Siphonobacter curvatus: one gene and its partners. The protein of the gene in region 3 binds, or shares a complex with, the protein of the main gene of each other region. Links are inferred from orthologs where the notes say so. Each region holds a gene or a part of one and is shown on either strand. Other genes may lie near its edges. The genes, in order: rny, pnp and pfkA.

Region 1 (3,110 bases), 540 kb from region 3 along the record:
TACGATTGTCCTTCTTTCGGCTTCCTGTACGCGTTCGACGCTGCAGCTTAAGTCCCTTAATCCGGATACTCAGCGGGAAAATGGCTTAGAAGTAGCTCGTCAGCTCAATGATAGCTTAAAAGTTGTTACGGCTTTTGAATCCGTTTATCTCAGCCGTCAGCCGGGAGCTAAAATCGAGTACCTGATTTTTGATACTGAAATCACAAATCTCACCGAGCGTCCCATCGAAATCAAACCGCATGACTTCGAAATTACCGCCCTGGATGAGACACAAACCCTGTTACTTTACAAAACATCCGCCGGTACGCTTAACCCTTGGCGAAGACAAGGCTTGGATCCAGACCTGGAATTGCAGCGAATAGCCCGACAAATTAAGCAGGAACAGAAGATTCTTCAATTCAATAAAGTGTTCAATACCGTCTTACTGGTCGGTTTGGTTGCCGCTGACGTAGCGACCCAAACGAACTCGCGGCAAACGTATCACGAGTACGCTTCCAAACGGGCGGGTATTGCCGCAGGCTGGCAAACCCTGGCGGTTAAGCGAGTAGCTGATCACCAGCGTTTTGGCAATCGGATGGATCAGCTTACTTGGGAACAGGGCAACTTCGAGCGGGAAACGTTTCGCCAGATGATACTCCAACCGGGCGAGGCCATGCGAGGCAAACTTTTACTCCAGTCCAATCGGGCGGCTCACTTCTACGAAATCACTTATCCAGCCCGTAACCAAGCCCTTTCATTCCAGTTTGAACAAAAACGGGTGAAAGACAAGCGAAGATAAGTAGCCGCTTCGCCTATACAAGCAAAAACCCCGCTGGTATCAATCAGCGGGGTTTTTGCTTGTATAGACTTGCTTATTTTGCGTAAGCTACGGAACGCATTTCCCGAATTACCGTCACTTTAATCTGACCGGGATACTGCATTTCTTTCTCAATTTTCTGTGAAATATCGTAGCTCAGCTGACCCGCTTTCTCATCCGATACGTTATCCGAATCCACGATGACGCGAAGTTCACGACCGGCCTGAATGGCGTAACACTTATCTACGCCGTTGAAGTTGAGGGCCAGAGCTTCCAAGTCTTTTAAACGCTGAATGTAGCTTTCCATCATTTCCCGACGGGCCCCGGGACGCGAACCACTGATGGCGTCGCATACCTGCACGATGGGGGAAATCATACTGGTCATCTCAATTTCATCGTGGTGAGCTCCAATGGCGTTGCAAACTTCCGGGTGCTCCTTGTACTTCTGGGCCATTTCCATACCCAGAATGGCGTGCGGTAATTCCGGCTCTTCGTGCCACACTTTACCAATATCGTGCAGCAGACCTGCCCGCTTAGCCAGCTTCGCATTCAACCCAAGTTCGGAAGCCATCGTTGCACACAACTTGGCTACTTCGCGAGAATGTTGAAGCAGATTCTGACCGTAGGAAGAGCGGAAACGCATCCGACCTACCATCTTGATCAGTTCCGGGTGCAAGCCGTGAATACCCAGGTCAATGACCGTACGTTCACCGATTTCGACGATTTCGTCTTCGATATTCTTTCGCGTTTTAGCTACCACCTCTTCGATACGAGCCGGGTGAATCCGACCATCCTGTACCAGTCGATGGAGCGACAAACGGGCGATTTCACGACGTACGGGGTCAAAACCCGAAATCACAATAGCATCCGGCGTATCATCTACGATGATTTCCACGCCCACAGCCGATTCCAACGTCCGGATATTCCGTCCTTCACGTCCAATAATTTTACCTTTGATATCGTCCGATTCGATATTGAAAACCGAGACGCAGTTTTCGATGGCCTGTTCGGCTGCCGTCCGCTGGATGGTTTCAATAACGATCTTCTTCGCTTCTTTCGTTGCCGTCAGCTTGGCTTCTTCTACGATGTTTTTTACGTAGCTGGAGGCCCGCGTTTCCGCTTCGGCTTTCAGGTTATCGACCAGTTGCTGACGAGCTTCGTCGGCGGTCAGACCGGCGATTTTTTCGAGCTGGGAAACGGCACTGGTGCGGGCTTTCTCGGCCTCATCCACTTTCCGTTTTGCTGACTCCTGCTGCTGGGCTAACTGCTGCCGCTGCTTTTCCAGTTCGTCTTCCTTGCGTTTCGCCTGTTCACGTTGCTGATTGATCTGACGCTCAAAATCCTTCAGTTTCGCCTCATTTTCCTGAAGAACACGTTTCCGCTTATTGGTTTCTTCCTCAAATTCAGCCCGGCGTTTAAGAAAATTTTCTTTCGCTTCAAGAATCCGCTGATTTTTGAGGTTTTCCGCTTTTTCTTCGGCGTTTTTAATAATGTCGACGGCTCTTACTTCGGCCTCTGCTTCCCGATTTTTAATCGCTTTCCCTAAGAATATCCGGGTAATAAAGAATACTATTCCCGCTGTAATGAGGGTATCGAGCAAATACAATAGAATACTACTATCCTGCATTTGTCTGTATGGTTAAATAATAGTGAAACCAAACAGCCCTCTGCCGGAGACCGTTAAAAGTGAAGAAAAACAGGGATCTCTAGTGTATCAATCAATTCCGCAGTACCGGATTGACTAATTCATCCATCATTTCGAGCTGAGCAAAAGCCTGATGCTGTAAGGCATTGAGCTTCAGATTAGTAACCATGCAAAAAAGCATCACACGCGTCATCCGCTCGTGCATGCTGTGAACATTTTCCTTCTCGAGTAATTGCTGCATTTGCTGATTCAATAGTTTAGCCGCTTCCCGAATGTAGAGTTCATCTTCTTTCGGAATCGTCATTTCGTATTGCGTGCCAGCAAGCTGTATGTGGATGGTACGATTCGTTCCCATGCAAAAGTAGTTATGGCTTATTATCGCTCTAACTGCATTTTCTTCGGTCTTTTAATCGGCGGTTGAGCCGGTCAGATGGCCTGTATTACAATCTAAACTTTTACAAGTTTAGTACTTAAAAGTGAAATTATGCAAATGTTGTGCAGGCTATTCATTCCGAATGATTGGCTTTTCGCAATAAATTATAGGCTTTAATCCTATTTTCGCCCTAGCCATCGGTTCATTTTTACCTTTACACCCTCTGGTTTTGCTTCACTTTTCTTTGGTACAGCAATTCCTTGTGGAACGCTATTCCGATAATTTTTTAATGGCCT
Region 2 (3,078 bases), 1.1 Mb from region 3 along the record:
AAAACCACGCGTTTCGTCGAAACGCTGAGCGGCTTTAATCAAACCCAAGTTTCCTTCGTTGATCAAATCGCCCAGGGAAAGTCCCTGGTTCTGGTATTGCTTAGCTACCGACACTACGAAACGTAAGTTCGCTTTGGTCAGTCGCTCTAAAGCTAATTGGTCACCTTCACGAATTCTTCGAGCCAGTTCTACCTCCTCGTCCGGGGTGAGCAAATCCACTTTACCAATTTCTTGAAGATACTTATCAAGCGATTGGCTTTCCCGGTTAGTGATCTGCTTAGAAATTTTTAGCTGTCTCATCTGGCATCAGAATTTGCTTATGGGTTGCTGATGATTATGTAACATGAAAACATGAAAAAAATTCAGGAATCGTTATCTTTTGTAACGTAAATTAGTTACGGGGGCGGCGATTCTCGGAATTTCCCCGGTCCCCACGTTCCGGACGATCTCCTCTTTCAGGACGTTCGGGTCGCTCAGGCCGTTCCACATATCCTTCTGGTTTGGGCAACAGCACCCGCCGGGATAAACGGAATTTTCCGGTTTTCTGATCTACTTCAATTAATTTCACCTGTACTTCTTCGCCTACTTCGAGTACGCCTTTCATGGCAGGCAGACGATCCCAGGAGATTTCCGAGATGTGCAACAGACCATCACGTCCGGGCAGGAACTCAACGAATGCTCCGAAGTCCGTAACTGTTTTCACCTTACCCGTGTACACTTCACCTACTTCAGGAATTGTTACGATGCCTTTCACCCGACCTACGGCCGCATCCATCGCTTCTTTGTTCGTGGCGAAAATGCTGACGTAGCCTTTGCTATCTTTTTCTTCGATGGCAATCGTTGCACCCGTCGTCTTCTGAATTTCCTGTACTACTTTACCACCAGGTCCAATCACGGCACCGATAAACTCCTGAGGAATTTCCAGAATAACCGCCCGTGGAGCATGAGGTTTGAAATCGGGACGAACTTCGGTAAGGGCTTTCTTCATTTCGTTCAGAATATGAAGACGACCCCGCTTGGCCTGATTCAGAGCTTCGGCAACCACTTCGTACGAAAGGCCGTCGATTTTCATATCCATCTGGCAAGCCGTGATTCCGTTTTCCGTACCCGTTACTTTAAAGTCCATATCCCCCAGGTGATCTTCATCGCCAAGAATATCGGAAAGAACGGCGTACTTACCCGTTTCAGGATCGGAAATCAGACCCATAGCAATACCGGATACGGGAGCTTTGATTTTTACTCCGGCATCCATCAGAGCTAACGTACCCGCACAAACGGTCGCCATCGACGACGAACCATTGGATTCGAGAATGTCCGAAACGACCCGAATCGTGTAAGGGTTGTCCGCGTCGGCAGGCATTACCTTTTTCAGGGCACGCATCGCCAGGTTACCGTGACCTACTTCCCGGCGTCCGGGTCCACGGTTAGGTTTCACTTCACCCGTAGAAAAACCGGGGAAGTTATAGTGCAACAGGAATTTGCTGTAACCAGAAACTAAGGCCTGATCAACAATCTGCTCATCCAATTTCGTTCCCAGGGTGGCCGTGGTTAACGACTGCGTTTCACCCCGCGTAAATACGGCTGATCCGTGGGCACGAGGTAAGTAATCGACTTCGCACCAGATGGGACGAATTTCATCCAGAGCCCGTCCATCCAGACGACGACGCTCATTCAACACCAGGTTACGAGCCGCGTCTTTTTCAATATCGTGGAAATACGTGCCAACCAAACCCAGGTCTACGGTATGATCTTCGGGTAAAGTCTCCAGATATTCCTTACGAACGGCTTTGAATCCTTCTTTACGGATTGATTTATTGGCGTTACCCTGTGCGGCAACGGCATAAACCTTCTCGTAATAATTATCGTACAAAAACTTCTTCAATTCGAGGTCATGGGTTTCATGACTATATTCTCGCTTGACCGTTTTTCCTACTTCCGCTTCTAATTCTTTCTGAGCAGCACATTGAAGTTTAATGGCATCATGTGCCGTTCTCAATGCTGTCAGCATATCATCTTCGGACACCTCATTACTTTCACCCTCAACCATCAGAATGTCCGTGCTGTTACCCGCAACAATCAGATCCAGTTCAGCCCGACTCAGCATGGAGGTCGGCGGATTGATCAGATACAGGCCATCAATTTTGGCTACGCGTACTTCAGAGATGGGACCGTTGAAAGGAATGTCGGATACCATCAAAGCAGCCGAAGCAGCCAGACCCGCCAAGGCGTCGGGTTGTACTTCGGGGTCAGCCGAAATCATCACCACGTTGACTTGAACATCCGCGTGGAAATCACCGGGAAACGTAGGACGTAAAGCCCGGTCAACCAGTCGGCTTATTAAAATTTCGTAATCGGAAAGACGGCCTTCCCGGCGTTGGAAACTTCCGGGGATTTTACCCGCAGAAGCAAATTTTTCCTGGTAATCTACCGAAAGAGGTAAGAAATCAGTACCTGGACGGGCTTCTGGTGCGGCTACGGCCGTGGCCAGTAACATCGTGTCGCCCATACGGACTACTACTGATCCATCGGCTTGTTTAGCCAGTTTGCCAGTCTCGATGGTAATGATTCGACCATCGGGAAGACTGAGTTTTTTGGTTACAACGTTCATAGTTTGTCGTTTTGACCGCTTTTGAGACCGCTCTCCACCAAGTGAGGGACCGCTGTGTAGCTCATCTTGAGGAGGAACCGCTTTCAAGAGGTTAGCCGGGGAAACTCCCCGTAGTTGCATTCAGTTACCTCAACTATTCTATAAGAGTACAAAAACGCGAAGAAGTAATCAATTTGTCGAAGAAAAATTTTCAGGACAAACACAAAACAAGTCAGGGAATCCACTAAACGGAATTCCCTGACTTGCGTATCAACCGATTATTTACGGAGACCTAATTCAGCAAGAATGGCCCGGTAACGGGTAATATCTTTTTTGTGTAGATAGTCGAGAAGACGACGACGCTTACCTACCAATTTCAACAGACCCGCACGCGTAGCGTAGTCTTTTTTGTGTACTTTCAGGTGCTCAGTCAGTGAGCTAATCCGATACGTAAACAGAGCAATTTGCGATTCAGCCGAACCGGTGTCGGT
Region 3 (2,915 bases):
CAACCGATTGGGAGGCATGGGTTACAGCCACCCCGGCCCGAATACGGGTATTGAAGGAAAATGCATTTTTTTCATTCAACGTAATCAGTACACCCGGTCCCCGAACTTCCCCCCCCGCCCGCAAGTGCTTGTCGCGACCGTTGAGCTTTTCCCGCAAGTATTCCTGGTCGCGAAAGATGATTCCTTTGCTCGGACCCCGGTACTTGGAAGAAACGGTATTCGTTAGCATGGCAACCGGTGAGTACGGAGCTTCCCAGGCTAAGTAGTTGTTATAGAGATAGTTTTCGTAACCGGCTAAGTGAACGTGTACTTTGTAACGGGAGTCCACAGCCGAGGCGGGGTTGGCGTATATCCCGTGAATGCCTGCGTAGTTACTACCCGTCTGCCCCAGCAAAAACTGAGCCGAAACCTCAGATCCAGTTCCTCCTAAAAGTATAGAAATAAATGTGATAACTCTCTTCATACGGGTTTCCCCAAGGGCCAAAACCCTTCTCATTTAGTACGATAATGATAAATGTTTATTGGATTTATTTAAGATGGAAGGACACACCAAATTTTCGAAAAATAACTGATAAAGTGTGCCACTATGTACGTAAAAACATGGAAAATAAGATTGAATCTTATTAAATTACCATGAACTCTTTGATTTTTGAAGTTCATAAAGCCAATCCAGCCAAAGAAGCTGTAAATTTGCATCAAGTTTACGAGAGCGTGCTCAAAACTTCCGTAATCCCATTTGTAACCAAAATAATCTAACACGGGCTTGACCACAAATATGAAGCGTATTGCAGTGTTTACCTCCGGGGGAGATGCTCCAGGCATGAACGCCTGCATTCGGGCGGTCGTACGGGGTGCCATGTACCACAAAGTTGAAGTATTTGGTATTCGGCGGGGGTACAGCGGCATGATCGAAGGTGATATTTATCCGATGACATCCCGCGATGTCTCTAATATAATTCAACGGGGAGGCACTATTTTGAAGTCCGCCCGTTCACGTCGCTTTACTACGGCTGAAGGCCGCCAGCAGGCTTACGACAACCTGAAAGCCTTGGGCATCGAAGGACTAGTCGCCATCGGTGGAAATGGTACTTTCACCGGAGCTGAGATTTTCTTCAATGAGTTTAAAATTCCAACGGTAGGTGCTCCGGGTACGATTGATAACGATTTGTACGGAACAGACTATACCATTGGCTATGATACGGCAGTAAATACGTCACTCGACGCGATTGACAAAATCCGGGATACGGCTGATTCGCACGATCGCGTATTTTTCATCGAAGTAATGGGCCGCGATTCGGGTTACATTGCCATTCAATCGGGTATTGGCGGTGGAGCTGAGTTCGTGGTGGTACCGGAAGATCTTTCTGAACCCGTTTCATCCGTTATTAAGACCTTGAAGCAGGGCTTTGTGAAGAAGAAGTCTTCTTCCATCGTAGTAGTTGCTGAAGGAGAAAAAGAAGGTCGGGCTACCGAAATCGCCGAAAAGATTAAGAAAAGTATTGACGTTGAAGTGGATATTCGGGTGACAACGCTTGGCCACATCCAGCGGGGCGGCGTTCCGTCCGCTTACGACCGCATTCTAGCCAGTCGTTTGGGTCTGGGTGCTATTGAAGGCTTACTCCGGGGTCAGAAAAACGTAATGACGGGTATTGTCAACAATCGCCTGGTTTATACGCCCTTTATCGAATGTATTACTAAGGATAAGCCCATTTCGGACGATCTGTTACGAATGGTACACATTCTTTCCTAAGATTAGCCTGATAGAGTATCGAGCAGGAGGCTCCTGTTTCTCTGGCTCTTTACTCTATCTGTTTTCCTCTTAGGAAAGATACCCCATGGCCCAGTACATAACGTACCCAACTATTTCGTGCATCATGCGATAGGTGCAGAATAGATTATATTCCTTCGGTATCAACAAGTAATCCCAGGCAGTTTGTCGCTCAGAGGCGAAAAAGTCCGTTGGGTAAGGCCTAACCTGTACGTTTTCTTTTTGAAAACAGGCGACGGCTCGACGCATGTGAAAGGCTGAAGTTACCAGCAATATCTTTGGCGTACTTTGGCCCAATAGTTTAGCGGTATTCCTGGCATTTTCGCGGGTATTGCGGGAGGTTCCTTCTAGGATAATATCCGACTGGGGTATCCCGGCTAGGTGTAGTAACTGAGCAGCCGCTTTGCCCTCCGAAGTAGAATCAGCCTGGGCCGATACAATACCCGACCCACCCGAAATCAGAATCTTTTTTATTTTTCCTGCTTTGTATAAAAGCAAGGGCTGGAGAATTCGATCCGCTGAATTACCGAAGAACACCTTTCCATCTTTTTTGCCGGTAATCCCTCCGGTTAATACTACGGCCATATCATACGTTTCATCCGCTTTCAGGGTTACTGGGGCATATTCCCAGGCTAGTGCCAATTCATTCGTAATAACGTCGGTAGTACTGATAAACAGCCACCCCAACGTTGCCCAAATAGCCCATTGCTTGCGGCGGGCAGATTTGGAAAAAGCCGCTGTTAGTAACCCGTACGCTAAAAAAGTGATAGGCATTAACAGATAAAACAAAATTTTAGAAAGTAAAAAAAACATAGATAGGTGTACTTAAACGTTTGTAAGATGGCTGCCAAAGGTCGGCAACTTTAGACGTGAAACCTTACCTTTGAATGACAATCTGTATTCTCCTATGCTTCGTTATTGTTTTACCTTTTTACTTAGTTTTCTAGCATATACCCTATCGGCTCAGAGCGGCTATAAAATTACGGCTCGTATTCAGGGCTTACGGGATAGTACCTGCTATCTGGCCTACTATACGGGCCTCGGCAGTGGTCAATTTTTCGTACAGGATACGGCTAAAGCCGATGCTCAGGGCAATGTTATATTCACAGGCTCTCAGAAGCTACCCGAAGGTCTGTACGTCATTTCT

The links.
Region 1: pfkA (region 3) and rny share a complex: the UniProt entries of both Bacillus subtilis proteins name them as parts of the possible RNA degradosome complex. The link is inferred for Siphonobacter curvatus from one-to-one orthologs.
Region 2: pfkA (region 3) and pnp share a complex: the UniProt entries of both Bacillus subtilis proteins name them as parts of the possible RNA degradosome complex. The link is inferred for Siphonobacter curvatus from one-to-one orthologs.

Annotation. Positions count from the first base shown.
Region 1 is NZ_PTRA01000001.1:634,423-637,532, reverse strand. Bases 138-3,088 are described here. They hold rny (ribonuclease Y), read right to left. Parts: upstream 2,424-3,088; coding sequence 852-2,423; downstream 138-851. Other genes in these bases: C5O19_RS02595 (hypothetical protein), read right to left, coding at 3,085-3,088; zapA (cell division protein ZapA), read right to left, coding at 2,515-2,796; C5O19_RS02610 (hypothetical protein), read left to right, coding at 138-778. Outside these bases: more of C5O19_RS02610, read left to right, coding at 1-137; more of C5O19_RS02595, read right to left, coding at 3,089-3,110. UniProt on the Bacillus subtilis protein: Endoribonuclease that initiates mRNA decay. Initiates the decay of all SAM-dependent riboswitches, such as yitJ riboswitch. Involved in processing of the gapA operon mRNA, it cleaves between cggR and gapA.
Region 2 is NZ_PTRA01000001.1:2,251,416-2,254,493, forward strand. What follows is about bases 1-2,919. They hold pnp (polyribonucleotide nucleotidyltransferase), read right to left. Parts: upstream 2,609-2,919; coding sequence 392-2,608; downstream 1-391. Other genes in these bases: C5O19_RS09270 (sigma-70 family RNA polymerase sigma factor), read right to left, coding at 1-300; rpsO (30S ribosomal protein S15), read right to left, coding at 2,866-2,919. Outside these bases: more of rpsO, read right to left, coding at 2,920-3,078. UniProt on the Bacillus subtilis protein: Involved in mRNA degradation. Catalyzes the phosphorolysis of single-stranded polyribonucleotides processively in the 3'- to 5'-direction. Necessary for competence development in Bacillus subtilis.
Region 3 is NZ_PTRA01000001.1:1,173,550-1,176,464, reverse strand. What follows is about bases 7-2,762. They hold pfkA (6-phosphofructokinase), read left to right. Parts: upstream 7-775; coding sequence 776-1,750; downstream 1,751-2,762. Other genes in these bases: C5O19_RS04700 (redoxin domain-containing protein), read left to right, coding at 2,676-2,762; C5O19_RS04705 (YdcF family protein), read right to left, coding at 1,820-2,542; C5O19_RS04715 (DUF5723 family protein), read right to left, coding at 7-463. In the rest of the region: more of C5O19_RS04715, read right to left, coding at 1-6; more of C5O19_RS04700, read left to right, coding at 2,763-2,915. UniProt on the Bacillus subtilis protein: Catalyzes the phosphorylation of D-fructose 6-phosphate to fructose 1,6-bisphosphate by ATP, the first committing step of glycolysis.